Regions from separate parts of the Oceanobacillus timonensis genome, predicted to be linked through region 2. Evidence: a T-box and tRNA genes for the amino acid it is inferred to sense, from the RefSeq annotation. Region 2 holds a T-box; the other holds one or more tRNA genes.

Region 1 (15,757 bases), 2.0 Mb from region 2:
TTAAAACGATAGCAGCAGTTAAGATTATTTTCTTCCGGTTTAAACGAATTGTATAGAAATGATTCAATTTTCTTCCTCCTTTTTTAGGTAGTGACATGTATGGTGGGCATCTGCAGTAGTGCGAAGTAATTCGTTCTAGTTAATATATATGCTATGTTTGGATGGATATGTACAAGCTTTTATGATTTTATGGAGAAAATAACTATTTCAGAGGAATGACTAATATATAAATCGCTGTAAGATATATTATGATAAGCGGGCGAGAAATGATTTCTTAATAAAAAATACTTTTATGTTTATTCATCGAGAATAATCGCCAGCTTTTGGATGCGCAGTATATATTACTTGTATATTAAGATGTTAAATAGGACATCAAAATGGGTATACTAAAGATAGGGATGAGATTAAGTTTATCGCAGTGTAACGGGACGCAGGATTCCTATGTTAAGAGATAGAAGAAATCTTTCATTTCTAAGTAGGAAATAGGGCGTCTGTAATCCGTTGTCTAGTTGAGTAAAGTAGTTTTCTAAGTGGAATATAAAAAAAGTAATACGTTCAGTAAATTTTTTGTAAAAAAGTATTGCCCTTCTGTTTTTTCTATGGTATATTAATTTTTGTTGTCATAAAGAAACGAAATAAAGCGAAACTACTTCGACAAAATACTTTAAAAAAGTTGTTGACAACAAAAACGAAACATGATAAATTATATCTTGTCGCTAAAAACGATAGATTAAATAATTGCTCTTTGAAAACTGAACAAAACAACCAGTACGAAAGAAGAAAGACAACCTCGTTTTTCTTAAAAAATAAGTCAGAAGTTGACTTCTGAAAGCTAACGTTTCAAACACTTTTATGGAGAGTTTGATCTTGGCTCAGGACGAACGCTGGCGGCGTGCCTAATACATGCAAGTCGAGCGCGGGAAGCGAACGGAACTCTTCGGAGGGAAGTTCGTGGAACGAGCGGCGGACGGGTGAGTAACACGTAGGCAACCTGCCTGTAAGACTGGGATAACTCGCGGAAACGCGAGCTAATACCGGATAACACTTCCCATCACCTGATGAGGAGTTAAAAGACGGCTTTTGCTGTCACTTACAGATGGGCCTGCGGCGCATTAGCTAGTTGGTAAGGTAATGGCTCACCAAGGCGACGATGCGTAGCCGACCTGAGAGGGTGATCGGCCACACTGGGACTGAGACACGGCCCAGACTCCTACGGGAGGCAGCAGTAGGGAATCTTCCGCAATGGACGAAAGTCTGACGGAGCAACGCCGCGTGAGTGATGAAGGTTTTCGGATCGTAAAACTCTGTTGTCGGGGAAGAACAAGTACGATAGTAACTGATCGTACCTTGACGGTACCCGACCAGAAAGCCACGGCTAACTACGTGCCAGCAGCCGCGGTAATACGTAGGTGGCAAGCGTTGTCCGGAATTATTGGGCGTAAAGCGCTCGCAGGCGGTTTTTTAAGTCTGATGTGAAATCTTGCAGCTCAACTGCAAACGTGCATTGGAAACTGGAGGACTTGAGTGCAGAAGAGGAGAGTGGAATTCCACGTGTAGCGGTGAAATGCGTAGAGATGTGGAGGAACACCAGTGGCGAAGGCGACTCTCTGGTCTGTAACTGACGCTGAGGAGCGAAAGCGTGGGGAGCGAACAGGATTAGATACCCTGGTAGTCCACGCCGTAAACGATGAGTGCTAGGTGTTAGGGGGTTTCCGCCCCTTAGTGCTGAAGTTAACGCATTAAGCACTCCGCCTGGGGAGTACGGCCGCAAGGCTGAAACTCAAAAGAATTGACGGGGACCCGCACAAGCGGTGGAGCATGTGGTTTAATTCGAAGCAACGCGAAGAACCTTACCAGGTCTTGACATCCTTTGACCGCTCTAGAGATAGAGTTTTCCCTTCGGGGACAAAGTGACAGGTGGTGCATGGTTGTCGTCAGCTCGTGTCGTGAGATGTTGGGTTAAGTCCCGCAACGAGCGCAACCCTTAATCTTAGTTGCCAGCATTTAGTTGGGCACTCTAAGGTGACTGCCGGTGACAAACCGGAGGAAGGTGGGGATGACGTCAAATCATCATGCCCCTTATGACCTGGGCTACACACGTGCTACAATGGACGGAACAAAGGGAAGCGAAGCGGTGACGTTTTAGCAAATCCCAGAAAACCGTTCTCAGTTCGGATTGCAGGCTGCAACTCGCCTGCATGAAGCCGGAATCGCTAGTAATCGCGGATCAGCATGCCGCGGTGAATACGTTCCCGGGTCTTGTACACACCGCCCGTCACACCACGAGAGTTCGTAACACCCGAAGTCGGTGGGGTAACCTTTTTAGGAGCCAGCCGCCGAAGGTGGGACGAATGATTGGGGTGAAGTCGTAACAAGGTAGCCGTATCGGAAGGTGCGGCTGGATCACCTCCTTTCTAAGGATATATTACGGAATTCGTACTTGGTTGTTTGGTTCAGTTTTGAGAGAGCAATTCTCTTCCACATTTAGATGGGCCTGTAGCTCAGCTGGTTAGAGCGCACGCCTGATAAGCGTGAGGTCGGTGGTTCGAGTCCACTCAGGCCCACCATCTAAACATATTATGATTACGGGGCCTTAGCTCAGCTGGGAGAGCGCCTGCCTTGCACGCAGGAGGTCAGCGGTTCGATCCCGCTAGGCTCCATTTTTGTACCTTGAAAACTAAATAAGAGTAACAACGACATCAAACTTTAGAAATAAGGCAAAAAGCTATGGATATAGCAACACAAATGATTACATTCAGTAATCAGCCATCTTATTCAAAAACTTTAGTTAAGTGAATAAGGGCGCACGGTGGATGCCTTGGCACTAGGAGCCGATGAAGGACGGGACTAACACCGATATGCCTCGGGGAGTTGTAAGTAAATGTTATTATCCGAGGATTTCCGAATGGGGGAACCCACTGTTCGTAATGGAACAGGACATCTATCTGAATACATAGGGTAGGTGAGGCATACCCGGGGAACTGAAACATCTCAGTACCTGGAGGAATAGAAAGAAACATCGATTTCCTGAGTAGCGGCGAGCGAAACGGAAAGAGCCCAAACCAAGGAGCTTGCTTCTTGGGGTTGTAGGACATTCCATTGGAGTTACAAAGAAATGCTTTAGATGAATCGACCTGGAAAGGTCAGCCAAAGAAGGTAACAGCCCTGTAATCGAAAAAGCGTTTCCTCCGGAGTGTATCCTGAGTACGGCGGAACACGTGGAATTCCGTCGGAATCCGGGAGGACCATCTCCCAAGGCTAAATACTCCCTAGTGACCGATAGTGAACCAGTACCGTGAGGGAAAGGTGAAAAGCACCCCGGGAGGGGAGTGAAATAGAACCTGAAACCGTGTGCCTACAAGTAGTCGAAGCCCGTTTATGGGTGACGGCGTACCTTTTGTAGAATGGACCGGCGAGTTACGATCGTATGCAAGGTTAAGTGGAAGACACGGAGCCGCAGCGAAAGCGAGTCTGAACAGGGCGAGTGAGTATACGGTCGTAGACCCGAAACTGTGTGATCTACCCATGTCCAGGGTGAAGGTCAGGTAACACTGACTGGAGGCCCGAACCCACGTATGTTGAAAAATGCGGGGATGAGGTGTGGGTAGCGGTGAAATTCCAATCGAACACAGAGATAGCTGGTTCTCTCCGAAATAGCTTTAGGGCTAGCCTCAAGCAATAGAGTACTGGAGGTAGAGCACTGATTGGACTAGGGGCCCCTACCGGGTTACCGAATTCAGTCAAACTCCGAATGCCAGTTACTTCCGCTTGGGAGTCAGACTATGGGTGATAAGGTTCATAGTCGAAAGGGAAACAGCCCAGACCGCCAGCTAAGGTCCCTAAGTATACGTTAAGTGGAAAAGGATGTGGCGTTGCACAGACAACCAGGATGTTGGCTTAGAAGCAGCCATCATTGAAAGAGTGCGTAATAGCTCACTGGTCGAGTGACGCTGCGCCGAAAATATACCGGGGCTAAACGTATCACCGAAGCTGCGGATTGTTCTTACGAACAATGGTAGGAGAGCGTTCAAAGGGCAGAGAAGTCAGACCGTGAGGACTGGTGGAGCGCTTTGAAGTGAGAATGCCGGTATGAGTAGCGAAAAAAGAGTGAGAATCTCTTTCACCGAAAGCCTAAGGTTTCCTGAGGAAGGCTCGTCCTCTCAGGGTTAGTCGGGACCTAAGCCGAGGCCGACAGGCGTAGGCGATGGATAACAGGTTGATATTCCTGTACCACCTCATGATTGTTTGAGCAATGGGGGGACGCAGGAGGATAAGGAGTGCGCACCGATGGATGTGCGTCCAAGCATGCGAGGAAGTCAGATAGGCAAATCCGTCTGACATATTTCTGAGCTGTGACGGGGAGGGAAATGAAGTACCGAAGTTCCGGATTTCACACTGCCAAGAAAAGCCTCTAGTTAGATCATAGGTGCCCGTACCGCAAACCGACACAGGTAGGCGAGGAGAGAATCCTAAGGTGAGCGGGAGAACTCTCGTTAAGGAACTCGGCAAAATGACCCCGTAACTTCGGGAGAAGGGGTGCTCAGGCTGAGTCTGAGCCGCAGTGAATAGGCCCAAGCGACTGTTTAGCAAAAACACAGGTCTCTGCGAAGCCGAAAGGCGAAGTATAGGGGCTGACACCTGCCCGGTGCTGGAAGGTTAAGAGGAAGAGTTAGCTTTCGGGCGAAGCTCTGAATCGAAGCCCCAGTAAACGGCGGCCGTAACTATAACGGTCCTAAGGTAGCGAAATTCCTTGTCGGGTAAGTTCCGACCCGCACGAAAGGTGCAACGACTTGGGCACTGTCTCAACGAGAGACCCGGTGAAATTATACTATGCGTGAAGATGCGCATTACCCGCGACAGGACGGAAAGACCCCGTGGAGCTTTACTGTAGCCTGATATGGAATGTTTGTGCAGTTTGTACAGGATAGGTGGGAGCCTTTGAAACGTGAGCGCTAGCTTACGTGGAGGCATCCGTGGGATACCACCCTAACTGTATGACCATTCTAACCCAGGACCGTAATCCGGTTCGGAGACAGTGTCAGGCGGGCAGTTTGACTGGGGCGGTCGCCTCCTAAAAGGTAACGGAGGCGCCCAAAGGTTCCCTCAGAATGGTTGGAAATCATTCGAAGAGTGTAAAGGCAGAAGGGAGCTTGACTGCGAGACCTACAAGTCGAGCAGGGACGAAAGTCGGGCTTAGTGATCCGGTGGTTCCGCATGGAAGGGCCATCGCTCAACGGATAAAAGCTACCCCGGGGATAACAGGCTTATCTCCCCCAAGAGTTCACATCGACGGGGAGGTTTGGCACCTCGATGTCGGCTCATCGCATCCTGGGGCTGTAGTCGGTCCCAAGGGTTGGGCTGTTCGCCCATTAAAGCGGTACGCGAGCTGGGTTCAGAACGTCGTGAGACAGTTCGGTCCCTATCCGTCGTGGGCGTCGGAAGTTTGAGAGGAGCTGTCCTTAGTACGAGAGGACCGGGATGGACACACCGCTGGTGTACCAGTTGTTCCGCCAGGAGCATAGCTGGGTAGCTACGTGTGGTAAGGATAAGTGCTGAAAGCATCTAAGCATGAAGCCCCCCTCAAGATGAAACTTCCCATCACTTCAAGTGAGTAAAATCCCTCAAAGACGATGAGGTTGATAGGTCCGAGGTGGAAGCGTGGCGACACGTGCAGCTGACGGATACTAATCGATTGAGGACTTATCTAAGTTTTTGTTTGTCACGTTACTCTTATTTAGTTTTCAGGGTGCAAATCCTAATTGAAAATATTGAAGGATGTTCGATTAAAAACGTTCACGTCCTTGTGGACAACATCGAACGACCTACATCGTGTAGGTCTGGTAGCGATAGCGAAGAGGTCACACCTGTTCTCATGCCGAACACAGAAGTTAAGTTCTTCAGCGCCGATGGTAGTTGGGGGCTTCCCCCTGCGAGAGTAGGACGTTGCCAGGCTTATTTTTTTATTTGGATTAAATCTATATTCCACAGTAGCTCAGTGGTAGAGCTATCGGCTGTTAACCGATCGGTCGTAGGTTCGAATCCTACCTGTGGAGCCAATTGCTTCCATAGCTCAGTTGGTAGAGCACCACCATGGTAAGGTGGGGGTCAGCGGTTCGAGTCCGCTTGGAAGCTTCCTATATAAATGTTCATATAAACAAAAAGTTTCCTTTGAGAATGAAGGAAACTTTTTTGTTTATATGATTAATATCACTTATTCGACGTGTTGAAGAAATATAAGAAGTGTAGCATATGGTTTCTGAAAGCAAGTGCACACTTTTTTGTATTGTGAAATCAAATTCGTTATTACTCAATGAATAACCTGATTACAAACGGATTTAATTTATATGTTTTTTCTTCGTTGAATGACTAGAAATACCCCGCCTAAAAGAAGTAATACAAATCCGGTGACCAAATAAACATTCATGGAGGTAGCTGTCTCAGGAAGCTCATTACCGGACGCTCCATCAAATTCATATCTTTCAGTTCTTTCATCCTGGATAACGCCATCCCAATTTAGGCCAAATGCAAAATCATAAGTGTTTCGTTCTGAATCGACATAAGCTACCATGTCATGAGCTACATCTTCATATTGTTCTTCTACCGTTCTCATATTAGCTGGCATTTGGAATGGAAGTAATCCGGAAGGTTCTTCCTTACCTGATAATATTTCTAATACTGCTTGATCTTGGACACCGAAATCTACCAAAATGGCATCTACTTCTTCTTCAAATTCTGCTAAAACGGCGGGATTGGTCATAGAAACGGAAGCAATTACTGGTTTGTCCCCCATTTTTTCTTTTGTTTCAAGTACTAAGTCAAGGTCTTTTGTATTGGATGCAGTGACAGTTTTATCTTTATAAGACCTGTTAGCAGATTCTTCTGTTGGATGCCCTCCAGCAATACTTTCTTCTCTAGCATATTCAGCTGTATATTCCCCATATTGCAGCGTAATTGGGAAATAACCATTTCCTCCGTTTTCAACATCTTCAGATGAATAACCGAGTCCGCCATCTGGACCTTCTATTCCAACTAACGCAAAGTCTGCTTCATCTGGATTAGTAGTAATATTAAAATAATCTTCAACAATATCCAGGTTAAGAGGGGAAGCCCATTCTCCTTCTGGGGTTTCACCGTCTCCTCCAAAGCTGCTTTCTTCAGTAGGGAACCATCTTTCGGGCACATATGCTGTCAGTTGTTCATTATCCTCTGTTTGAAGAGGCAATACGTTATCTTTATTTTTTAACATGATAATCGATTGAAGTTGTGCTTCGAATCCTGCTTCCATATATTCAGAGTTGCCGACAGTTTCCGTTGTTTCTTCAACTTTTAAATAAGGATTTTCAAATAAGCCAGTTTGAAAAATATTTGTTAATAAACGAACAGCAGATTCCTCGAAACGATTACGCATAAATTCTTCTCCGTGCTCATCGACACCAAGTTGATATGCTTCTAAAATTCCGTCTGCTTCATCTACTCCACCAAATTGATCGACGCCATTAATCAGAACTTTATAGAACCTTTCCGGATCAGAAAGTTCTTCTACTCCCCAAGATTTTCCGCCTGCAAATTGTTCGATATCTTCATTTGGATCTCCGATAATTCCCCAATCAGTTGTGACAACACCATCATAATCATATTTATCTCTGAGAAGGTCTTGAATAATATATTTACTATAGGAGTTACCAACATTTTCGTTATACTGCTCATCTTGGTTCCAAGGAATGGTATAATATGGCATTATAGCAGAGACGGAATCTGTGCCTCCCTCTAGATCAAATGCGCCATTTAAAAAAGGGAGAAGATGCTCATCAAAGTTATCGCCTGGGTAAACAGCATATTTTCCAAAAGCGTAATGTGCATCACGTCCTGCTTCACCTGTTCCACCGCCAGGCCAGTGTTTTGCCATTGTATTGACACTTGTATGTCCCCATCCATCAGCTATTTCATCTTGCTGACTGGAGGTTTGAAAACCGTCTCCATAGGCTTTTGCCATATCAGCTGCTAAATCGGAGTTTTCCCCGAATGTACCCGGAAATCGATACCATCGTGGGTCTGTTGCAATATCAATTTGTGGAGATAGAGCAGTAGCAATGCCAAGTGCACGATACTCTTCCGCAGCAATATGCCCAAATTGTTCCACAATATCAGGATTGAATGTTGCAGCTAAACCGATTGTCTCTGGCCACATAGATATTTCTCCATCGGCACCAGCGTTAAATTCTGCACTGGCGTCAATACCATGTCTCGGATCAGAGCTATTATTTAATGGAATACCTAACCCTAAGCTCTCAGCCAAAATCTGGGCATGATTATTCCATTGTGCTGCTGTTTCCGGGCTTTCCACATTCGTTATCAATACATGACGAAGGTTATCATTTGTTATATAGCTACTCTGTTCGTCTGTCAATTCAGCAGAATCAATACTTTGATGAGAACTGTATAGCATAAGCCCTGCAATTTCTTCTATTGACATTTTTGATGCAAGGTCTTCTGCTCTTTCTTCTGTAGATAACCTCCAATCTTCGTAGTCATCTAATTCACCATTCTGATTCAGGTCTTTAAATTGGTTGGCTCCTTCTTGAATTATCTCTACACCAGATGTAGAAGAGTACCCAAGTACAGGTCCGTTTTCTTGTTCAATGAATTCTATTTCACTTGCGCCTTCTTCCGTTGTGTTATTATCTGCTAGAGCAGGGCTTTGTATAGACAGGAAAAGAATAAATATAGCGAAACAACTCAGCCACCGTTTACCACGTTTTTGCATTTCTTTCACTCCTCATTGTTAAATTTTCTTTCAACGTATAAAGCGTTTTGATCAATAAGATTTGTTAACGTAAAATGTTTGCGCTTTCATTTTGAGGTCCCCTCCTCTTGTATTGTTAAAATTAATATTGCAAATTTTGTGCCATTTATATTAAATATTGATATAGCAGCTTTCTTTTGATGGTCAATATATGTGTGCAAACGTCATACACAGATTAGACACATGTATTTTTGGTTATCTACTGTTATGATAGAGTTATAGAGAACGTAAATAATATTATACAAATGAGGTTCATACGTATGAGTCGAATAACGGATATTTATCAATATTTAAGCCAATTGAAAGGAGAAGCAGTAACTGCTGTGGAAGTAGGAGAACAATTGAATATTGACCGTTCTACTGCAAGTAGATATTTGAATGATTTAGTAAAAAGAAATAAAGCTAACAAAATATCTGGTAAACCAGTACGCTATGCTTTAGAAACATCTGAATCCTCAGAGAGTGAACAAATGGATTTAATCGGTTCGGAGGAAGCGCTTCGTCCTATATTAGAAACTGGAATGGCAGCGTTTTCTTATCCATCTCGTCCTTTGCCAATACTCTTTACAGGGGAAACCGGAACTGGTAAATCCTATCTAGCTGAAAAACTTTCGCAATTGGCGGTTGAACAAGCAAGTATGCTAGATAACAATGCTTTTGTATCATTTAACTGCGCGGATTATGCCCAGAATCCAGAACTGTTAATCGGTCAGATTTTTGGAATTAAAAAAGGCGCCTTTACAGGAGCGGATGAGGATAAAAGAGGACTGGTCGATATGGCGCATAAAGGTATTCTTTTCCTAGATGAGATACACCGTCTTCCTCCATCCGGCCAAGAAATGCTATTTTATCTTATGGATAAAGGAACGTATCATCGTTTAGGCGATGCGACACACGAACGGACTGCAGAGGTAGCAATTATTGGTGCAACAACAGAGAATCCGGATGATGTCCTTCTTCCAACATTGCTGCGGCGTTTTTCGATCAAATTAAATATTCCGCCGTTGCGGGAAAGAACTTATAAGGAAAGAGAAAAGCTGATTGATTCTTTTCTTCAAGAAGAAGCTGCCAAAATGAGTACAACACTCTCTATAGAAGCAGATTGCCGCGAAGCTTTCCTTACTTACGACTGTCCAGGCAATATAGGGCAGCTGAAGAGCGATATTCAAATTGCTTGTGCACATGCTTATTATCGTTATTTAAATAGCGATAGGAAACATGTAGTTATCAAACTGGAAGATTTTCTTGGTTATAGTGAAAATAATACAGAGAATAAAAAGAAAAAAGTTCCGCTGGATATTGAGCACGATACAGGGAAGGATTCCGCTAATGTTCCAAACATCTATCAGTATTTTGATTCTACCAGCAAAAACTCGAAAAAATCGACTCAAGTTTTAGAAAAGGTAGTGATAGATTATATATCGGAATTGAATCAAAAATACAGACATCTTCAAAACCAAAGAGAAAGCTGGAACCAGTTAATTGATAAGGATCTTTTTGATACACTTCATTATGCAGGGGAAGCATTAAAAGAAACATTTGGTTTTCCAATACCTAAAAGGCAGCTTTTTGTACTCGGGTTACACCTGCAGAATTTTCGAAATCACCTTCGAAACGATATAAAGAAAACCCCTATTCCAGTTGTGGTTCATCCGAATGCTTCATACCGGCAAGCTGCTAATCAGATTGCCTATTATCTAAAGGAACAAATTGGAATGACTTTACCTGCTGAAGAAATTGAATTAATGACGCATTTTATAACACCAGAGAATGACACGGTCGAGACTGTGATGAACGATCAAAAAATAGCTGTTTTACTTGTGATGCACGGAAAGTCCACAGCATCTTCCATGTCAGAAGTAGTCAATTATTTGCTAGGAAACCGCGTTATTCATGCGATTGATATGCCATTACATATTACTGCTGAAGAAACGTATGAACAAGTAAAAACGCATATTCAGCAATTTAAAACAACACTTGAAAATATAGAAGGTGTTTTGCTGTTGGTAGATATTGGGTCGCTTATTACTATGGGTGACACGATAAAAAATGATGTTGATGTACCTTTAAAAACCATCTCAAGTGTGAATTTGTCTATGGTGATGGAAGCTGGGAGACAATCATTGGTATCGGAACAGACTTTGTCGGGAATTTACGAAGATACAAAAGCAGCAATGCTGAAGTTTGTTAAAGAAGAAGAGGAAACGAAACATGTACAGAAAAAGCGTCTTATCGCTACAGTTTGTTTTACTGGAGAAGGCGCAGCGCAGTTACTGGAAGATTGGATAAAAAAACAAATTTCACAATCAGATCAAGATGTATTAATACGGTCTGTCCGTGTGGACCCTTCAACGAATGATACTTCTGTTTTGCATGAGTTGCAGAATTATTATGAAGTCATTGCCATTATAGGGACAGTTCCGGTAACGATAGACGGAGTTCCGTATATACCTGCATGGGAGTTGCTGCAAGAAGAAGGGGTATCCAGAATGCATCGACTGCTGGAAATCACAAGGAAATCAATGGTGGCTTCGATGGAAAGTAATGCAGTGGAAAGAGAGGAAATCTATCATTTAATTATTGATGGATTGCAGGAAATTACTACTTATGGAAATCCAAAATCCATCGCAAATATTTTACAGAATAGTATTCCGCCGGTTCGTGATTACTATCAGTGGGACTCCGGAAGAGAGTTAGGTATGTGGATGCACATTGGCGGACTAGTCGATCGATTAATTGCCAGTCGCGTTCAGAGCAATCCGGACAAGCTGATGTTTTCTTTTCCACTGGATGATCAAGAAATCATTCCAACAGAAAAGGAAAAATCAATTTGGGAAATTTTTCACCGAAAATTAGAACAGGAACTCCATCTTACGGTTCCCGAGCATATAAAAAAAGAGCTTGTGAAGTTATCTCGTTAAAAGTGTGCATAATTATTGCACACTTTTTTTATGAGAAATTCCTTTAAAATGAAATATCTATGATGGGGCTTTTGTGTTCTTTACAGGCTGTGTTGGCATATTTTTTGCATGTAATAAAGTGAAGGTTATAAAAGTGGTAAATGCGACCTGCAAGAGAGCGCTTTGAGCAGAAAAGGAGGGGGTTGCTTGAAAAAATTTCTTTTTACGTATGCAGCTGTTTTATCGACAATTTGGATTGGATATGGCGTTTATGCACTTATCACGAACCAACCTTCAGCAGGAGTGATTCTTGGATTCGGAATTGCTTTTTCATTATGTCTATTTGTTGCCAGCTGGTTCTCCAGTTGGATTATGCGTCATTATAAGAGAATAGACAGCATGGCAAAAACAATGTTTACAAAAAATAAAAAATTAAGAGGTGTTAAAGATGGAAAATAACAAGCTAAAAATAATTATTCTTTGCAGCTGGGGAGCTACTTCAAGTCAATTAGCCAAAAAAGTGGAACAGGCAGCAGAGAAACGAGAGTTAGATGTGGAAGTATATGCAGGTGGAACTGGAGAATTTAAACAAAAAGCAAGTGAATATGATGTTGCATTATTAGAACCACAAGTACGTCATTTGAAAAAAGAAGTTACCAAAATTGGGGAGCAGAATGATGTCCCTGTAGAATTAGTAGATCAACGGGCGTTTGCATTAATGGATGGAGACAAGGTGTTGGATCAGGCGCTGGCTATGAAAAAATAAGATGCCCGTAGCGAAATGATATACAAGTAAGGAGGAGTATGCAATGAAACTCGATCAATGGCTTGAAGATCATCTCATGGGACCATTGGGAAAAATAGCGCAGAATATTTATTTGCAATCTATCCGTGATGCATTTGTTATCTTTGCATTGCCTGTTATTATTACAGGCGCGATTTTTCTTATCATAGCCAACCCGCCTGATTCCATTGAATGGGGGGTTGTACAGGCATGGGTAAATGCAGTAGAACCCATTCAAGCAGAACTTCTTTTCCCATTTAATCTGACCTTTGGGTTAATGGCACTAACCGTTGCGTTTGGTATTGGTTATAGTCTTGCCAGTCGCAGGGATATGGATGCTGTGATGGCAGGGATGCTATCTATGCTGGCATTCTTCATGACGGCATTTCCTGTTACGGATATCGAACAGGTGGCATTTGGAGATATTCTGCAATATTTAGGCGGTCAAGGCTTGTTTGTTGCCATTATATTAGGGATTCTTACGACAGAAGCCATGCGATTTTTAATTAAAAAAGGGGTTACATTCGAAATGCCTGACGGGGTTCCACCGTATGTGATGCGAACCTTTCGTGTGATTATTCCGTTTATGATTATTTTACCGGTTGTATGGATTATTTCTTGGATTGTCTGGGCTAATTTCGGTATCACGATACCTCAAGCTGTATTAGACATATTTAGCCCGTTGGTAACCGTTTCTAACTCTTATGGGGCAACACTTGGCATGATTCTGTTAATGCTTATTTTATGGGCCATGGGAATTCACGGAATGAACGTCGTATCATCTGTTGTGTATCCATTTTGGATGACCAACCTGGCAGATAACGCCGAAGCGGTCAGACAAGGGACGGAAGCGACAGGGATTGTTACAGAGCCATTCTTCCATATGTTCACGCATCTTGGAGGATCGGGAGCAACGATTGGTTTAGCTGTTTTCCTTTTATTTGCGGCATCCAAACAATTGAAACAGGTTGGAAAAACAGTTATTATACCTTCGTTATTCAATATCAATGAACCCCTTATTTTCGGGGTGCCGATTGTGCTGAATCCTATATTAATTATTCCATTTGTACTGGGGCCAGTTGTTATTGTAACGATTAACTATATCCTTTTTGCAACAGGGATTTTACCCCCTGTTATTGTGCAGCCGCCATTCACGGTACCTATTTTCTTAGGAGGATTTATTGCAACAGGTGGTTCCTGGCTAGCAGGAGTAGTACAAATTGTTAATGCGATTATTGCGGCGTTGATTTACTATCCATTCTTCCGTAAATATGATAAACAGCTACTGAACGAAGAAAAGAATAGTAATGAAGCGGAAACGAATTAATAAGGAGAGAGAATATGAACTACGAAGAAATTATGTCACAACTCATCTTGCATGGAGGAAACGCCCGTGGTGCAGCATACGAAGCACTGGATGAAGCGCAGTCCTTCGATTTTACGGAAGCTGAAAAGCTATTAGAAGAAGCAGATCAAGAATTTGTAAAAGGACATCAGTATCAAACAAAACTTATCCAAAATCAAGATGACCAGGCGAAACCGAGTTTTTTAATGATTCATGCACAAGATCACCTCATGACTGCACAGGCAGAACTGCAGTTAATCAAACGTATGATTGAACAATTAAGAACAACGGAAAACCTGGAAAAAAGAATTGAACAACTGGAGCAGTCCTAGGATTCGTGCTATATCTCTAGGGAAACTACAAATGTTATGACACCCTGGTACCGGTTTATTTACTGGTGTCGGGGTGTTATTGGTGCACATGTTTATTGCACAAAAAGACTGCACATGAAATGTCACGGGCAGTCTTCTAACATATTAATTTGTTGGTAAATCATCAATACTATCTATCTCCATATATTCTGGGACAACAAATCCTTGTTGAGCACCTTCCAAATTTGGACCCAAGTCTACGATTTCACCTTTGTACTCTTCATAATAGGAAGCTGCTCCCACGGGAAGCCAAGCAATTAACATGCCATCAACATCACCATTGGAAAGCGCTTCAAATGCGATTCCCATATCTACAGCGGTCAATGTGACATCGTAGCCTAATTCTTCAAGTAGAATTGCAACGACATTGGTTGATGAGATCTCTGTATCCCAATTCACATAGGCTAGTTCGATTTCCTCATTATCAACGGGTTCCACGTTCTCCATCCACGTGTCAACTTCATCCCGATTGTTTTCGATCCATTCGGAAGCTGCTTCGCGAGGTTCTATATCATCATCTCTAAAATTTGCCATAACCTCATTCATGTCTTCTACTTCCCAGTAAAAGTTATCCAATAACTGGTAAGCAGAAGTCTGTTCATCCTCAAGACCCTCTCTGACCATTGTATGTATATTTTCGGATTCACCTAGTGTTTCTTGTGGATCCTCTAAAAATTTCAAGTCATATTCTCGAAACGACCAGTGTGGTTCCCAGAGCGTGACGACAATTGGTTCCTCATTTTCTATCGCCCCCTGCAATTCCGATAACATGGCTGCTTCTGAACTTTCAATCAGGTCGACATCCAAATCGTAGCCTTCAATTGCATTTTCGGCGATATCCATTGTTCCTGATCCTGGCTCGATTCCGACAATTTCCTCGATTTCAGCTGCATCATTGTTTTCTTCTGCGACATTACTACTCGATTCTTCTTGGCAACCCATTAAAAGTAGTACAATACCAATACTTACGAGGATAAACCATTTCTTTGATAGTAAAATCATCATCATCCTTCCTGAAAAAGTTCTCTAATTATATGTGGCGCCACGATTTGCCGACTAACAAGTAGGATAAACCAGAAAAAAGAATCGTTCAATCTCGATAAATAACGTTCTCCGTCGATTTCACGTATTAAGCTTGCTCAGAGAAGCTCAGTGACGTTCAGTGAAAGAAATACTAACCGATTTGATTTAGGAAATGAATCGAGAGCCAGCATTGTATGTAAAAATATTTTCTCATGCAATTTTGGAGATATTGGCTCACTGAACGTCACTGAGGCTCACTGAGCTTCACTGAAGCCACTCAGTTTATGAAATCGGGTTTGTCAGTAATCAGAAGCTTTTGTAGACTGTGTATTAATTCATGCGCATGGATATACCAAATTCATTTGATGATTACTTAGGAAGAAAATGAGGAGTGATTATATGCCTAAAAAGCGACAAAAGCGTCGTATTATCGATACAGATGTTCATGAAAGAGTTATGTATTCGGATCTTCTCCCGTACTTGGATAATCCATGGAGACGATATATAGAAGATAATCATTGGCTGCAGGAA
Region 2 (15,757 bases):
TTCGCTGCATAAAGGAATCACCGGTAGCAATAATTCCTGTTTCTGCCTGGATGTCTGATTCCAAAACAACCTTATCTGCCAACTCTATCAAATCCGGAGAGGCGGTATAGACAGCAGGCATTCCTGGAACTTGTCCATACACATAATCAAATGCTGTCGCATCTACATCATGGTGCAATACCTCTGTGGAAATGACGACGTCGCCTACTTCCAAATTTTCAGCAAATCCTCCCGCAGAGCCTGTATTAATAATTTTATCAGGTTTAAAACGTTCATGTAGTATCGTTGTAGACATTGCTGCATTTACTTTTCCAATACCGGATAGCAGAAGGACAACTTCTTTTCCCTCCAAGTATCCTTGATAAAAGGAAGTATTTGCAACTTCGATTTCTTGTACATCTGTCATTTTTTGTTTCAGCAATTCAATTTCTTCATCCATTGCTCCAATAATTCCGATTGTCATCGTCATCCTCCATTACTGTCCTGCATCATGTTAATTCAATTCTTCTACTTGCGTCGGCTGCCAGCCTTCACCGTCTACCCAATCCAGAAACACACGATAATTCTCTGAGTTGCTTGAATCAGAAACCGTAGCAATTACTTTGTCAGGCCCATTATTCCCAACCCAGTGCTCTACCATACCATCTTCACTTAAACCAGTGACCATGGAGACGGCTCTCTTAATTTCAACACGGTCCGAAGATCCATCGTTAAAATCTGTATTATGCTCGCCTTCTTGTTCTGTACCTACTGGATCCCAGTCACCAGTATAGGCTTCTTCTGCATCATCATCCGATGGCTCTGTTGATTCTCTATCATCATACCCATTTTCTTCTTCATTTTCATCTTCATCGGAAGCATCTTCATTCTCGTTATCATTTTCATTTTCATCTTTATCTTCGTTTTCACCCTCGTTTTCATCTTCATTATCTTCTTTTTTATTGGCGTCTTCGTTTTCAGATCCGTTATCATTTTCATCTTCATTTTTGTTCTCATCATCGGAATCTGGATCTGTTATTAGAAAACCATTATCATCTTCCCCGCCGCCTTCACCATTCGCATCTTCTGACGTATTTTCGGATGCATCCGATTCGGTTCCTTCTTCGGCTGTATCATCTCCGCCGCCAAATACCCATGTTGCAAGCAAGACAACTATCACTAACCCCCCAACAATAGATAGAATCGTAATAGCATGTGTATTCTTTCTTCTTTTTTCAAATTTGTTTGATCTTGTCTGACTCACCTATAATCCTCCTTACTGCTCTATTCCCTTTATACTATCATATCGATTTCAACAATCATTGTCTATTCTATTCTAGCATAAAAATACTGTTCGTCTCTTCTTTAAACGTGATGATTAAAAAGAAAATGAAAAAGAATATCTTTCTGTGTTCTAAATACTATTCGTTCAGGCAGTCTGATTTTTAACGTTTTTTATCAGAAATACAAAAACTTACAGTCAGCATGAACTGTAAGTTTTCTGTAAGATAATTCTTCTTCAGAGAAATTACCATCTATCTATTCACTATGGTGCGTTGCGGTAAAACATCCTGTGCAATCGCTTCCTATTTTTTATTCTACATTTGTTATTCGAACTTCAATTTCACCAGCTGGTGTTGTTACTGTAACATCTTTTCCAATTTCATGTCCTAATAAACTTTTCGCCATAGGAGAATCATTGGATATTTTCCCTTCAAATGGATCAGCTTCCGCGCTGCCTACAATGGTATACGTTTCTTCATCACCATCAGGTAATTCTACAAAAGTAATTGTTTTTCCAAGCGCAACAACGTCAGGATTGGCATTATCATTCTCAATAATTTCAGCATTACGAATCATGTTCTCCACTTGTGTAATACGCTGTTCCACAAATGCCTGCTCATCTTTTGCGGCATCATATTCGGAATTCTCGGATAGATCTCCGAAATCACGAGCTACCTTTATTCTTTCAACGACCTCTTGACGACGGTCAGTTTTTAAATAATGCAGTTCGTCCTCTAACTTAGCTTTCCCCTCTTCTGTCATATAAAAGCTTTTTTCTGCAGCCATCTCGATACACTCCTTCTGATTTCTTTTCTATCAAGGAACAAATACAGCTTCTTCAGCGTAATATTTACTCTAGAAAAAGCCCTTTATTCCATGTTTATAAAATGAAATTTCATTCAGTGGGGACGTTTATCCCCGCTGAACGAAATTTGCGATTACCCGCTTGTCAAAAAAACGTTGGATGATTATTGGCAAACAGCCTCACTTGTAATGAACTATTTCATTATTTCTATAAGCAGGCGTGTTATAGCCAGTTAAACCGGATAAATGAATAAAATTAGCTATATAGTTTATGTGGTAACTATTCAAAATATACTAATCAATACTATGGCAGATATTACCTAAATTAGCAAGAGAAATAATTATCTAATGGCATTCTTCGCTAAAATATTTTCTATTTTAGATGCCATAACATCTACGGCAACATGATTTTCTCCGCCTTCAGGAATAATTAAATCAGCATAACGTTTGGACGGTTCAATGAATTGCATGTGTGCAGGCCGAACCACTTGGATATATTGGTCAATCACCGATTCCAACGTTCTGCCACGCTCTTTAATATCTCTTAACAGGCGCCGTATAATTCTTAAATCAGCATCTGTGTCAACAAACACCTTGATATCCATTAAATCCACCAAATCGGCATCCTCTAAAATTAAAATTCCTTCCACGATAATGACTTCTTTCGGGTCAACATGAATGGTTTCATTAGAGCGGTTGTGGACCTTATAATCATAAACGGGTTTTTCAATCGGTTGATAGGCAATCAACTGTTTCAGATGCTCTACTAATAAGTTGTTATCAAATGCTAATGGATGGTCATAATTTGTTTGCAATCTTTCCTCGAAAGGAAGGTCCGATTGATCCTTGTAATAGGCATCCTGTTCTATCACTAAAATCGATGTCTCTTTAAAACGGTCATAAATGGACCTGGTTACGGAAGTTTTTCCACTGCCACTCCCCCCTGCAACACCAATTACAATGGGTTTATTTTTTGTCATGCTGTTATCTCCTTACATCTTTCATCTTTTATAGCTAATAGAAACACCATCATCCATCGGGATAATAGATGTATGATAATCGGGATGATTCATTAGCATTTCATTGTACGCTTTTAATTTCCGTACCAATGTTTTATATTTTTTAGGCGCCTCTTCAGCGGAATAGACCATTCCTCGGAATAATACATTATCCGTAATTAATATACCGCCGGAAGTGAGCATTTTATCGGCTAAATCAAAATAAGTTTGATATTGCCCTTTTGCAGCATCCATAAAAATAACATCAAACTGCTTTTTACTTTCAGCTAACTCCTGCATTACTTCCGCTGCATCACCTGCGATAACTTGAATCTGATGATCACGTTGCCAGGCTTGAATATTGCTGATTGCTTCATGATAGCGTGTATCATCTTTTTCAATGGTAATGATATCAGCATGTTCTGCTCCTTCCAGCATACGCAAGGCAGAATAACCAATAGCTGTACCTATTTCCAGAATCTTTTCCGGTTGTTTTATCTTTAAAATAAGATTAATCATATGCATACTGCTTCTGTCTATGATTGGCACATGATTAGCTTCTGCATCATTTTCCAGCATTGCAACAGATGCAGAAGACGCCGGTAATAGAGATTCCAGGTACTTTTTGATTTCTTTATTCATCTCACCAATTCCTTTTACTTAAAAAATCTCGTGGACGCAATGTGTAAAAAAGAAAACGGAAAATGGAGAAAGTCTCCATTAATCCGTTTAAGTGTGTGTATTTTAAAAACACACGCTTTAATCTATATACTCTTCCCGATTTTCACCATGTTCTTCAAAGGTTTCTGAAAAGTGAATATTTCCATCCTCATCATGTAAGAAATAAAGATAGTCTGATTCTTCCGGAGACAATACAGCTCGCAATGAATTTTCCGCGAAGTTGGATATAGGGCCTACCGGCAATCCGTCCACGACATACGTATTATACGGCGATTCTACTTCTAAATCTTCAAAAGTAACAACTGCTTGATGTTCTCCTTTTGCGTACAACACTGTCGGATCCGTCTGCAGCTTCAACCCTTCGTCTAAACGGTTTTGGAACACACCTGCAATTTGTGGCCTTTCTTCTTCATGGGCCGTTTCCTTCTCCACTACCGATGCAAATGTGATTGCTTCGTGCGGGGTGAAATCTTGCTCCGCTATCTCCCCTTCATACTGCTGGAAAATAGAATTGGTTTGTTCAACCATGCGATCGATGACCGCTTCAATAGATGGTTCCTCTTCATAAAATTCATAAGTAGAAGCAAACAGATAACCTTCTAAAGGAACATGGATATCATCATCCAGGATGTCTTCCGTTAACAAATCAGGGTACTTCTCCATCAATTCATCAATAAATGCAGGGTCATTGGCTACCTCCATGAAATCTTCCTCGGAGAAATGAAATTGTTCACTATATACTTCTGCAATTTCTTCTACTGTTAACCCTTCCGGAATTGTTACTGTATGCGCAGCATCTACAATAATTCTGCCATGCTGCAATGATTCAATGATTTCATCCATACTCATAGCCGTATTAAACGTATAATTTCCGGCTTGAAACTCGTTCACATTATTAAACTTTGTATAGAGACGGAATATACGAGCATCCTTGATAATTTCATTTTCCTCAAGTATACCGGCGATTGTTGAGCTGGAAGATCCAATGGGAATCTCAACTTCTACCGGGGTGGAATTCGCTTCATCCACCGGTTTCAGTGCGGAATGAATATATAAATAACCAGAGATTCCTCCGATTACTATAATCAGGATAAAACATACAATAATAATTGCGACAATCTTTCTCACTTTAGAAGCATCTTTTCCTCTTTGAATAAGATTTTTTTGGAATCCATTCGGCTTGTCATCTTTTGACACCATGTATCCCCCTTTCATCCGCTTTATTATACTAAATTCATATAAAATTATCCAATATTCCTGTTATTTTATTTCATCCTGTTACATTATAAACCAAAAGTTTTGTTTTAATCAGGATTATTGGAGAAATTTATATTTTTTCAGCAGATATTAAAAGGTTTTTTCATTCAGACGAACAAGGGGCTTATTTATCGAACCAAAAAGTACATAAATGCACCATAAAAGAAAGCCGACGCCATAAAATCTGGACATCCGCTTTCTTTTACGGTTTACTCTTCTTCGTCTGCTAAAGTGTTTAGCATTTCTTCAACCATTTCCCACTCTTCATCGGAATCAATCGGGTAAAGTGTGAAATCGTCATTGTCCTGTTCTTCGTAACGGAACGCGTATACTTCTACTTCTTCTTCCTCTGCTTGTTCAGCAGGTACGACAGCTATATACGATTGTTCTGTTTTATCCACGTCAAAGGTGAATAGCACTTCAAAAAGATGCTCGTCCCCGTTTTCATCTGGAATAATAATTCGTTCTTTTTCTTCTAATGACATTAAATAACGCCTCCTTTTGAATCAAGATAACCTTGTAAAATCATTGTAGCTGCCATCTTATCAATGACTTTTTTTCTTTTTTTACGGCTCACATCCGCTTCCAGAAGCACACGTTCCGCTGCCATTGTAGTTAAACGCTCGTCCCATAACTCAACAGGCAATTGGTATTTTTCTTTCACATACTCGGCATAGCGCTTTGATGCTTCTGCTCTTTCACCAATCGAACCATTCATATTTTTCGGAAGACCGACAACAATCTGAGATACTTCATTTGCCTCTATCAGGCTTGTAAGTTCTTCATCTGCAGATTCGATTTCTGTTTCATCCCAATAAATAGTAGTCAATCCCTGAGCAGTCCACCCAAAAGCATCACTAAGCGCAACACCTATCGTTTTTGAACCTACATCCAAACCTATTGCTTTCATGAATTCTCCTTATTCTGTTCTAGATAAAACTTGACAAGTTCTTCAATCACTTCGTCCCGTTCCACTTTACGTATCATATTACGCGCATCATTATACCTAGGAATATAAGCAGGATCTCCTGACAGTAAATAACCGACTATTTGGTTAATCGGATTATATCCCTTTTCCTCTAATGATTCATGAACAGTCATTAAAATCTTCTTAATATCCTGGTCAAATGGTTCTTCGGAAAAGTTGAATTTCATTGTTTTATCAATTGAACTCATAATGACACCTCGTCCTTCATTAACCTTCTACTATTTTAACATGTTTATCTTTTTCATTATACTTATTTATGAGAAAAGATACAACCAAGGATTAAGCATTTGTCATGTCTTTTACATAAGTTATAGCACTTTGTAATGCTTCTGTAACTTTAGATGGGTCTTTTCCCCCAGCTTGCGCCATATCCGGACGACCACCGCCGCCACCGCCGCAAATGGTAGCAGCCTGTTTTACTAAATTACCTGCATGGAGGTTTTGTTGCATGACATCCTTTGTTACTCCTGCAACAAGCTGTACTTTATCATTATTGACAGCTGCGAGAAGAATTACACCTGACTCTATTTTCTGCTTTAATTCATCTACCATAGAGCGCAGTTGATTCATATCTTTTACATCTACTTGTTTCGCCAGAACTTTTACATTATTTACCTCTTTTATTTCATCTAAAATAGAGGAAGCTTCCAGATTCGATAATTTAGCTTGTAAAGATTCTACTTGTTTCTGTGTTTCTTTTAATTCCGTTTGTAATGCAGATACTTTTTGCGGAATTTGTTCTTCTCTTGCTTTTAATAATGCGCCCGACTGCTTTAATAATTCAATTTTGTTATTCAAATATACATAAGCTTCTTTGCTTGTAACAGCTTCAATTCTTCTTGTTCCTGCTCCTATTCCGCTTTCTGAAACAATTTTAAACAAACCGATTTCTGCTGTATTGCCCACATGACATCCGCCGCATAACTCAATGCTGTAATCACTGATTTGAACAACTCGGACAACATCCCCGTATTTTTCACCAAACAATGCCATCGCGCCCATTGCTTTTGCTTCTTCAATCCCTTTTGTTTCAATGATGACCGGCAGCGACTCCCATATTTTTTGATTCACTATTTTTTCGATTTCTTCCAGCTCTTCTTCTGTTACACTGCTGAAATGCGAAAAATCAAAGCGAAACCGATTTTTTTCATTCAATGAACCTGCCTGATTCACATGCGATCCGAGTACATCTTTTAATGCCTGATGCAGCAAGTGGGTAGCGGTGTGGTTTTTGATGACATCATTACGGAAAGCTCTATCCACAACAGCTTCTACTTCCTCAGAAACGTGTAATACGCCTTCTTTTACCTCAACGTGATGGATATGTTGTCCATTGGGAGATTTTTGAACATCTTTGACTACCGCATACGCATTATCCGTTTTAATAGAGCCGGTATCAGCAACTTGTCCGCCACTTTCTGCATAGAATGGTGTTTCTTTCAACAGAATATATGCTTCTTGCCCTGCCTCAACAGAGTCTGTTGTTGCTTTATCCTGAATCATCGCCTGGATAACCGTATTTTTTTCTAAAACCGAATAGCCTACAAATTCACTTTCTACATCGATTGTTGAAAATATAGTATCCTGTACTTGCATGGAATCAACTTTTTGCCGTGCATTTCTTGCTCTTTCACGCTGCAGCTTCATTTCCTTTTCGAAGCCTTCCTGATTCACGGTAAATCCTAGTTTCTCCACGTATTCTTCTGTTAATTCTTTGGGAAAACCGTACGTATCATATAGACGGAATACTTCTTCTCCCGGAAATACATTACTGCCTTTTTCTTTTTCCGTTTCCATCAATTTCGTCAAAATTTCCAAACCGTCATTTAACGTTTCATGAAAACGTTCTTCTTCTACTTTGATGACTTTTTGAATGTAATCTGTTTCTTTGACAACTTCCGGATAGAAATCCTTCATGATTTCCGCTACTACCGGAACAAGACGATACATAAAAGCTTCCTGGATGTTGATGTCTATGGCGAAACGAACGGCACGACGCAATAATCGGCGGAGAACATAGCCTCTGCCTTCATTAGACGGTATTGCCCCGTCACCAATAGCAAAGCTTACTGTGCGAATATGATCAGCAATGACTTTAAATGCGATATCTGCTGCTTCATTTTCTCCATACTTCCTGTCAGCAATCATTTCTGTTGCTTGGATAATTGGCATAAACAAATCTGTTTCATAGTTTGTAGGTACTTCTTGAATAATGGATGTTAACCGTTCCAGTCCCATTCCGGTATCAATGTTTTTCTTCGGAAGCGGGGTATAGGTATCATCCGGATTATGGTTGAATTGAGAAAACACCAGATTCCATACTTCTAAATATCTGCTGTTTTCTCCGCCCGGGTAAAGTTCCGGATCAGTCGGATCATTTCCATAACTATCTCCTCTGTCATAAAAAATCTCCGTGTTCGGTCCGCTCGGGCCTTCTCCGATATCCCAGAAATTTTCTTCCAACCGGATAATGCGTTCTTTTGGCAGACCGACTTTTTGTAACCAAAGATCGTAAGCTTCATCATCTTCCGGATGAACCGTGACAGCTAACTTTTCCGGATCAAAACCAATCCATTTTTCATCTGTAAGAAACTCCCATGCCCATTCAATGGCTTCTTCTTTAAAATAATCACCGATGGAAAAGTTGCCCAGCATTTCAAAAAACGTATGGTGACGCGCAGTAAAACCAACATTTTCAATATCATTGGTACGTATTGCTTTTTGCGCATTCACAATTCTAGGATTATCAGGGATAATACGGCCATCAAAATACTTTTTTAATGTTGCTACCCCGCTATTAATCCATAGAAGTGTAGGATCTTCATGCGGCACCAGAGAAGCACTTGGCTCTACCTGATGCCCTTTCTCTTTAAAAAAATCAATAAACATCTGCCTGATTTCTGCGGAACTCAAAGATTTCATATTATATTTGCCTCCTTCATTTATGTAGAAATATAAAAAATCTCCTCACTGCATGATTGCAGGGACGAGATTTCGCGGTACCACCCTTATTATGAACAAAATATATGTTCATCTCTTTTCTCATTTTAACGGTATGATACCGACGGGGATTAGCCGTACTCTGGTGTAGCTTTCCATAACCATTTATTCAGGAGTCCTTTCAGCCGGGGGATTCCCTCTCTTGGAATAGCTTGTCATGTACTCAGCACCTTCATCGTGATTGACATCATGTTTAACAGCATGCGTTATTTTTAGTTGTTTCGTTTGATTCTAGCGTTATTATATTGATTTTTCCGCTCTATGTCAATTTTTCTTACTTGAAGCTACTTGAAACTTGTAGTTCCCGACTTCCTGCTTTTGGAAAGTTGATACTGTTGAAACAGTACTTTCAACATTGTAAAAACCGGAACAGAAAGGATCATACCGATAACTCCCGCCAATTGTCCTCCCAATAATAACGCAAAAATGATGCCGATTGGATGAATTTTGACGGTTTTTCCCATAATGTACGGGGACAACAGGTTACTTTCAATCAGCTGGATGATAAAGATAATCACGATAACGAGAAGCGCTTTTTCAGGCTGTACCATATAGGCAACTGTGACAACTGGAACAGCACCAATGATAGGCCCAAAATATGGAATAATATTAACGATTGCCAAAATAATTCCCAATAAAAGAGCATATGGTAAGTCCATCCACATCCAGCAAAGAGTCGAGATAACACCTACTGCAGCACTGATAATAAACTGTCCGCGAATATATCCCCCGAGACCTTTACTTATTTCTCTGCAGATACTGCCTGTTTCATCCCGATATTTCGCAGGAACAAAACGAAATAGAAAGGATTTGATAAATGGATAGTCTTTCAGGAAATAAAATACAAGTACCGGAATAACAGTCAAAAGGATGACAGCATCCATCATATCATTAAAACCGCCAATGGCTTTTCCTGAAAAGTTATTCATTGTATCCTCTAATGATTGAATAAACATATCCAGCCGGTCATGCACGGTTTCCGGTAAAAAAGAAGTAGACGTATATACCTTGTTTAAACCGTTCTGGTACAGAGCAATAAATTCCGGAAAGTTTCGGCTCATTTCCTTTACTTGTTCCACAATCAGCGGGTAGGCCCGGTAAATCGCATACCCGGCTCCGCCAAAAAAGAACAGATAAATAACTAATACCGCTATGCCGCGATGTATTCGATATCGATGCATCCATTCAATCAATGGATGCAGAAGAAAAGCCGCAATTCCAGCTATTAAAAACGGAAAGAGCAACTTGCCAATAAAGGAAAAAAATGCTGCATAATAAGGTTTCGTAATTGCTAAAAAATATAAAAGAATAAAGGAAAGAATCGCAATCACCAGAAAATAGATGACTTGTTTTGCTTTTATTTTTTTCCACATATAATCACTCCCAGTCTATGGTAGTGTAACCAACAGACTGGGAGTTTATCACAGATAATTGTTCGTAAAATTCCGCTATAGGAAGAAGCGCATTATAATAATCTTCGCTCTTCCTTAGAAAATAAGTCATCTAATGAACTGAGCGTTCCATCCGGTTCGACCTGATGGATATGCAATTCCTCCCCGGAAACCGTTAATTCAATGGAACATACCCAACAATAATAGCTAGTGGGACTTAATTTTCCAATTTGTTTTTCCCGGCAATTTGGACATACCAGCATATTTCTTCATCCTTTTTCCGCTTGGTATCATCCAATTATTGCCCATAATCAAAAAATATATACATCTATTCCATAAAATCGTATGGAGATAATTCTTCTTCGGGAATATCCTCTACGGTTTCATATTCTTTTTTCTCCGCTTTTTGGTTTCCTAATTGAATCTTTAACATCTCCTGCAATGAAGTAAATCTCCGGTTCGTATCTTCGGTTTGCACACCTTTGAAAAATGCTTCTTTTTCGCCGCAAATAATCAGGGACTCTTTTCCTCTTGTAATCGCCGTGTATAAAAGGTTTTTTCGCAGCATGCGATGATGGGAATAAACAACGGGAAGAATAACAATCGGAAATTCACTTCCCTGCGACTTATGGATGGAAATACAGAAAGCATGCGTGAAGTTATTATAATCTTTTCGGATAAAGACAACTTCTTTATCTTCAAATGCAATCACAATTTGTTCTTCATTTTCTTCGTTTTCTTCCGGTTTAAAAATGGCGACAATTTCGCCGATATCTCCATTATAAATACCGTCGTCAGGCTGATTAATTAACTGAATCACACGATCTCCCACACGAAAAACCGCATCTTGATAAACAATCTCCCGTTTCTTCTCTCCTGGAGGATTGATTAACTGCTGCAATGCTTCATTAATTGCATGGATACCGGCTTGTGAACGGTACATCGGGGACAAAACCTGAATAGACGAAGGATCAATTCCTTTTTTCTGTGCTTTGTCAATAATCGATGTCAATACATCTGTCATTTGGTAGTCATAACAAGGAATAAAACTGAAATCACGCGCATTTTCTAACGAATGATTATCATAATCTGCATTTTTAATCTGATGGGCAAGCCGGATAATTTTAGAACCTTCTTTTTGACGATAGACATCTGTTAAAGAAATAACAGGCAGAACGCCGCTTTTCATCAAATCGGTTAAAACCTGTCCAGGTCCCACTGATGGTAGCTGGTCTTCATCTCCAACAAGAATCACTTGCATCGACTCAGGAATTGCTTTAAATAAATGATTTGCTAACCAAGTATCTACCATCGAAAATTCATCAACAATCAGCAGCTTTCCGGATAAGGGTTCCTGTTCATCTTTTTCAAAACTCCCCATTCCATTCCAGCCCAGTAACCGGTGGATAGTGACAGCAGGTAAGCCAGTCGATTCAGACATCCGTTTTGCAGCCCGCCCGGTTGGAGCTGTTAAAACAAAGGGGAACTCACCTTTGTTCTTATAATCCGACGGCTCTAATGAAAGCTCGTGAATCTCGGCAAAAGCTTGAATAATACCGGTGATAACGGTTGTTTTCCCCGTTCCCGGACCACCTGTTAAAATCATCATTTTCGAATGAATTGCCTGGACAATGGCATCAAATTGTTCTTTTCCATAGCTCAATGACTCTGCTTCTTCAATATCCCCCGTAATCTTCAACAGTTCCGCTAAAGGTACTTCATCCTCTACCGGTTTGCTGATGATTTTTTTCAAACTGGCAGTAAAATTATCTTCTGCATAGTATAAAGACGGCAAATAGACGCGTTCGTCAACACCGATAATTTTTTTCTCTGTATTTAGCTGCATAATAACGTCGGAAACATACCCCTGGTCCGGATTAGGTAGACGAAGCAGGGAAATAACCTCCTGCACACATTTTTCAAAAGGCAGATAAACATGTCCCGCTTGAATACTTTGTTGCAGGATATAGATCACCCCTGCGCCAATACGGCTCTCATGGGTATGTGAGATACCTTGCGTGGAAGCTATCTGATCTGCCATTTTAAATCCAAAACCCTCAATATCAAAAACATATTGATACGGATCTTTTTCTAAAATTTCCAATGCCTTATCATGATAGGTCTGATAAATGACCTGTGCCATTTTCAGACCTATCCCATATTCTGATAATTGAACCGCAACTCGTTCAAAACCTTGATTTTCCTTGAGGCGCTCAGCTAATCGTTTACCTGTTTCCTTTGATAGTCCGGAAACACCATCTAAAACCGATGGGTCATCAATAATTTTCGAAACCGCATTTTCCCCCAGTTTCTCAACAATTTTAGTAGCACTCTTTTTACCGACACCATAAAATAAATCACTGGACAGGTATTGAATAAGCCCATCCTTGGTTGTCGGCAAAATGGTTTCATAGGATTGTACTTTTAATTGTGGACCATAGCGGGGATGCTTTTCCATCGCTCCATAAAAACAATAGGCAGTCTGATCCTGCAGCTGATCAAAATACCCTTTTACAATGATTTCTTTATTGCCATAATCAAGGTTTGTTTTTGATATTTTAATTCGAACGATAGAGAAATGCTCTGCCTCATTACGGAAAATCGTATTGATGACGCTACCTGTTACAAAAGGCAGTGCTTCCTTCGCTTCTATCTGGTTTCCCATGCTGATTACCCCTTATTTATCATCGGATTGCTCCATATACTGTAAAGCTATTTTCTTCCCATTTGCAGCAAGCATATGATCCGGTTGCAATTCCAATGCTTTGTCAAAATGGTTTTGTGCTTCTTGTATTTTTTCATGGAATAACGCAATCACCCCGAGATTATAATAAGCATCACTATGCGCTTCATCTAATTCGAGCACTCTTTCAAATGTCTGCTGTGCTTCTTCTAAAAACTCAGCTTGTGCCAGAGATAAACCATATTGAAACAGAAAACTTTCATCATTTGGATCTATTTCCGTTGCCCGCAGTAAATACGGCAGGGATAACTTCCATTGCTCCTGATTCCGAAAGCACATACCAAGCATAAAATAAGCATCCGCTTCTTCAAGCCCTTGTTCAATTGCTTTTAAGAAAGATTGTCCGGCTTTTTCAAAATGTTCCTGCTCAAAATAGAGATTTCCCAATCCATAATGTGCCGCTGCTGCTTGTTCATCCAGCTCAATGGCGCGTAAAAAGAAACGTTCCGCGCGCTCTGCCTCGTCCAATTTCATTAATAGATTGCCGAAATTAATATACCCTAAAGGATCATCGGGAGACTCTTCAATCACTTCATTAAACAGCTGTGCTGCTTCTTCATACTTTTTTTCATTTAATAGTGTAATAGCCTGCTGATTTTTATCCATTCATAAAGCCCCCCTGTTAGCCGACATATTGCAGTGCTTTATCATCTTTTATAATTTCATCAATCGTTCCGCCGCCAAGACAAACATCCCCTTGGTAAAATACAACGGCTTGTCCCGGTGTAACTGCCCGCTGGCTGTCTTTAAACAGGACATATGCTTTATCGTCCTGTACGGTTACGGTTACCTCTGCATCTTTTTGACGATAACGGAACTTCGCTGTACAGGTGAATGTTTCTTCTAATTTATCCGGCTGAATCCAATTCATATCCGTTGCTACAAGTGCATCAGAATAAAGATATTCATTATGATAGCCTTGAGCGACATATAAATAATTAGCTTGTAAATTTTTTCCAACAACAAACCATGGATCACCGGATCCGCCAATACCCAGACCTTGACGCTGCCCCAGGGTATAGTACATTAAACCGTCATGTGTTCCTTTTTCCACACCATCCATCGTCACCATTTTACCTGGCTGTGCCGGCAAATATTCACTTAAGAAACTTTTAAAATTCCGTTCGCCAATGAAACAAATTCCAGTAGAGTCTTTTTTCGTTGCGGTAGCCAATCCATAGTCCGCTGCAATTTTGCGCACTTCCGGTTTCGGCAGATGACCTAACGGAAACTTAACTTTTTCCAGTACATCTTTACTCAGTTGATTTAAGAAATACGTTTGATCTTTATTATCATCAACGCCGCGGAGCATTTGCACTTCCCCGTTTTCATCTCTGGCTACTTGCGCATAATGCCCCGTTGCCAAATAATCCGCTCCCAGAGAAAGTGCATGGTCCAGAAATGCTTTGAATTTAATTTCTTTATTACACATGACATCCGGGTTCGGAGTTCTTCCAGCTTTATATTCATCAAGGAAATACGTAAACACTTTATCCCAATACTGTTTTTCAAAGTTCACAGAGTAATAAGGAATATCTAGTTGGTTACATACCCGTACCACATCATCAAAATCCTCTGTCGCTGTACAAACACCAAATTCATCCGTATCATCCCAGTTTTTCATAAAGATACCGACTACGTCATATCCTTGTTCTTTTAATAATAATGCTGCAACGGAAGAGTCGACTCCGCCGCTCATCCCGACTACAACACGTGTGTCTTTATTCTCTTTCATTGTCGCCCCTCCTTAATTTGTTAATCTTTTTACAATACGTACGATTCTGTCTGCTGCTTCTTTCACATTTTCTGTTGTATTAGCCAGTCCAAAACTGAAACGAATCGAGTTTGTTGTAACCGGACTGTCCGATCCGAACATGGCTGATAATACATGCGAAGGTTCGACACTCCCGGCAGTACATGCACTGCCGCTGGAAGCAGCAACACCGCTTAAATCAAAATTGGCAAGCAATGCTTCCACATTTGCTCCCGGAAAGCGGATATTTATAATTGTGGAAACAGTTTTTTCAGGGTCTCCGTTAATATCAAAAGCTATGCCTGCTTCTGTAAATGTATCTGTTAATATTTGCTTATATGCTTGATACTGTTGATTTCTTGCCGCTTTTGTTTCCATCGCAATGGCAGATGCCATTTCAAAACCGACTACAGCAGGAATATTTTCCGTTCCCGGACGGCGTTTCCGTTCTTGTTCCCCGCCGGATTGAATCGGGTTTATAGACACGCCATCGTTTACATACAAAAAGCCAATCCCTTTTGGTCCGCCGATTTTATGCGCAGAAGCAGTTAATAAATCAATATTTTGCGTATGCACATCGATATCAACCAGTCCATAGGCCTGTACGGCATCTGTATGAAAATATGCCTGATGCTCTCTTACGATGGAGCCAATTTCACTAATAGGCTGGATAACACCAGTCTCATTATTGACATACATGACAGAAACAAGAATCGTATCATCTGTTAAAGCTGCTTCTACATCTCGGACAGATACCAGCCCTTTGTCGTTGACAGGCAAATAAGTGATTCGGAAGCCTTGTTTTTCCAGTCTTTCGGCTGTGTGCAGGGTCGCATGATGTTCCTGGGTGGTTGTGATTATATGATTTCCTTTGGCCTG

The links. A T-box is a leader RNA that pairs with one kind of tRNA and senses whether it is charged. The one in region 2 lies ahead of alaS (alanine--tRNA ligase), so its partner is inferred to be a tRNA-Ala.
Region 1: it encodes a tRNA-Ala, which carries the amino acid that the T-box ahead of alaS (alanine--tRNA ligase) is inferred to sense. The anticodon was not compared.

Annotation. Positions count from the first base shown of each region.
Region 1 is NZ_LT800497.1:4,278,700-4,294,456, reverse strand. Features, by position in the region: gene pdaB (polysaccharide deacetylase family sporulation protein PdaB) at 1-67, opposite strand, end outside; rRNA gene B7E05_RS21070 (16S ribosomal RNA) at 850-2,414, shown strand; tRNA gene B7E05_RS21065 (tRNA-Ile) at 2,491-2,567, shown strand; tRNA gene B7E05_RS21060 (tRNA-Ala) at 2,588-2,660, shown strand; rRNA gene B7E05_RS21055 (23S ribosomal RNA) at 2,787-5,708, shown strand; rRNA gene rrf (5S ribosomal RNA) at 5,837-5,952, shown strand; tRNA gene B7E05_RS21045 (tRNA-Asn) at 5,982-6,056, shown strand; tRNA gene B7E05_RS21040 (tRNA-Thr) at 6,060-6,132, shown strand; gene B7E05_RS21035 (glycoside hydrolase family 3 protein) at 6,341-8,764, opposite strand; gene B7E05_RS21030 (sigma 54-interacting transcriptional regulator) at 9,064-11,724, shown strand; gene B7E05_RS21025 (hypothetical protein) at 11,911-12,162, shown strand; gene B7E05_RS21020 (PTS sugar transporter subunit IIB) at 12,152-12,469, shown strand; gene B7E05_RS21015 (PTS sugar transporter subunit IIC) at 12,513-13,814, shown strand; gene B7E05_RS21010 (PTS sugar transporter subunit IIA) at 13,829-14,164, shown strand; gene B7E05_RS21005 (glycine betaine ABC transporter substrate-binding protein) at 14,309-15,205, opposite strand; gene B7E05_RS21000 (amidohydrolase family protein) at 15,626-15,757, shown strand, end outside.
Region 2 is NZ_LT800497.1:2,293,209-2,308,965, reverse strand. Features, by position in the region: gene mtnN (5'-methylthioadenosine/S-adenosylhomocysteine nucleosidase) at 1-463, opposite strand, end outside; gene B7E05_RS11225 (YrrS family protein) at 494-1,243, opposite strand; gene greA (transcription elongation factor GreA) at 1,573-2,049, opposite strand; gene udk (uridine kinase) at 2,409-3,047, opposite strand; gene B7E05_RS11210 (O-methyltransferase) at 3,069-3,716, opposite strand; gene mltG (endolytic transglycosylase MltG) at 3,825-4,946, opposite strand; gene B7E05_RS11200 (DUF1292 domain-containing protein) at 5,213-5,488, opposite strand; gene ruvX (Holliday junction resolvase RuvX) at 5,488-5,913, opposite strand; gene B7E05_RS11190 (IreB family regulatory phosphoprotein) at 5,910-6,179, opposite strand; gene alaS (alanine--tRNA ligase) at 6,271-8,913, opposite strand; T-box leader at 8,971-9,176, opposite strand; gene B7E05_RS11180 (AI-2E family transporter) at 9,276-10,364, opposite strand; gene B7E05_RS11175 (hypothetical protein) at 10,457-10,645, opposite strand; gene recD2 (SF1B family DNA helicase RecD2) at 10,711-13,047, opposite strand; gene B7E05_RS11165 (tetratricopeptide repeat protein) at 13,060-13,731, opposite strand; gene mnmA (tRNA 2-thiouridine(34) synthase MnmA) at 13,748-14,860, opposite strand; gene B7E05_RS11155 (cysteine desulfurase family protein) at 14,873-15,757, opposite strand, start outside.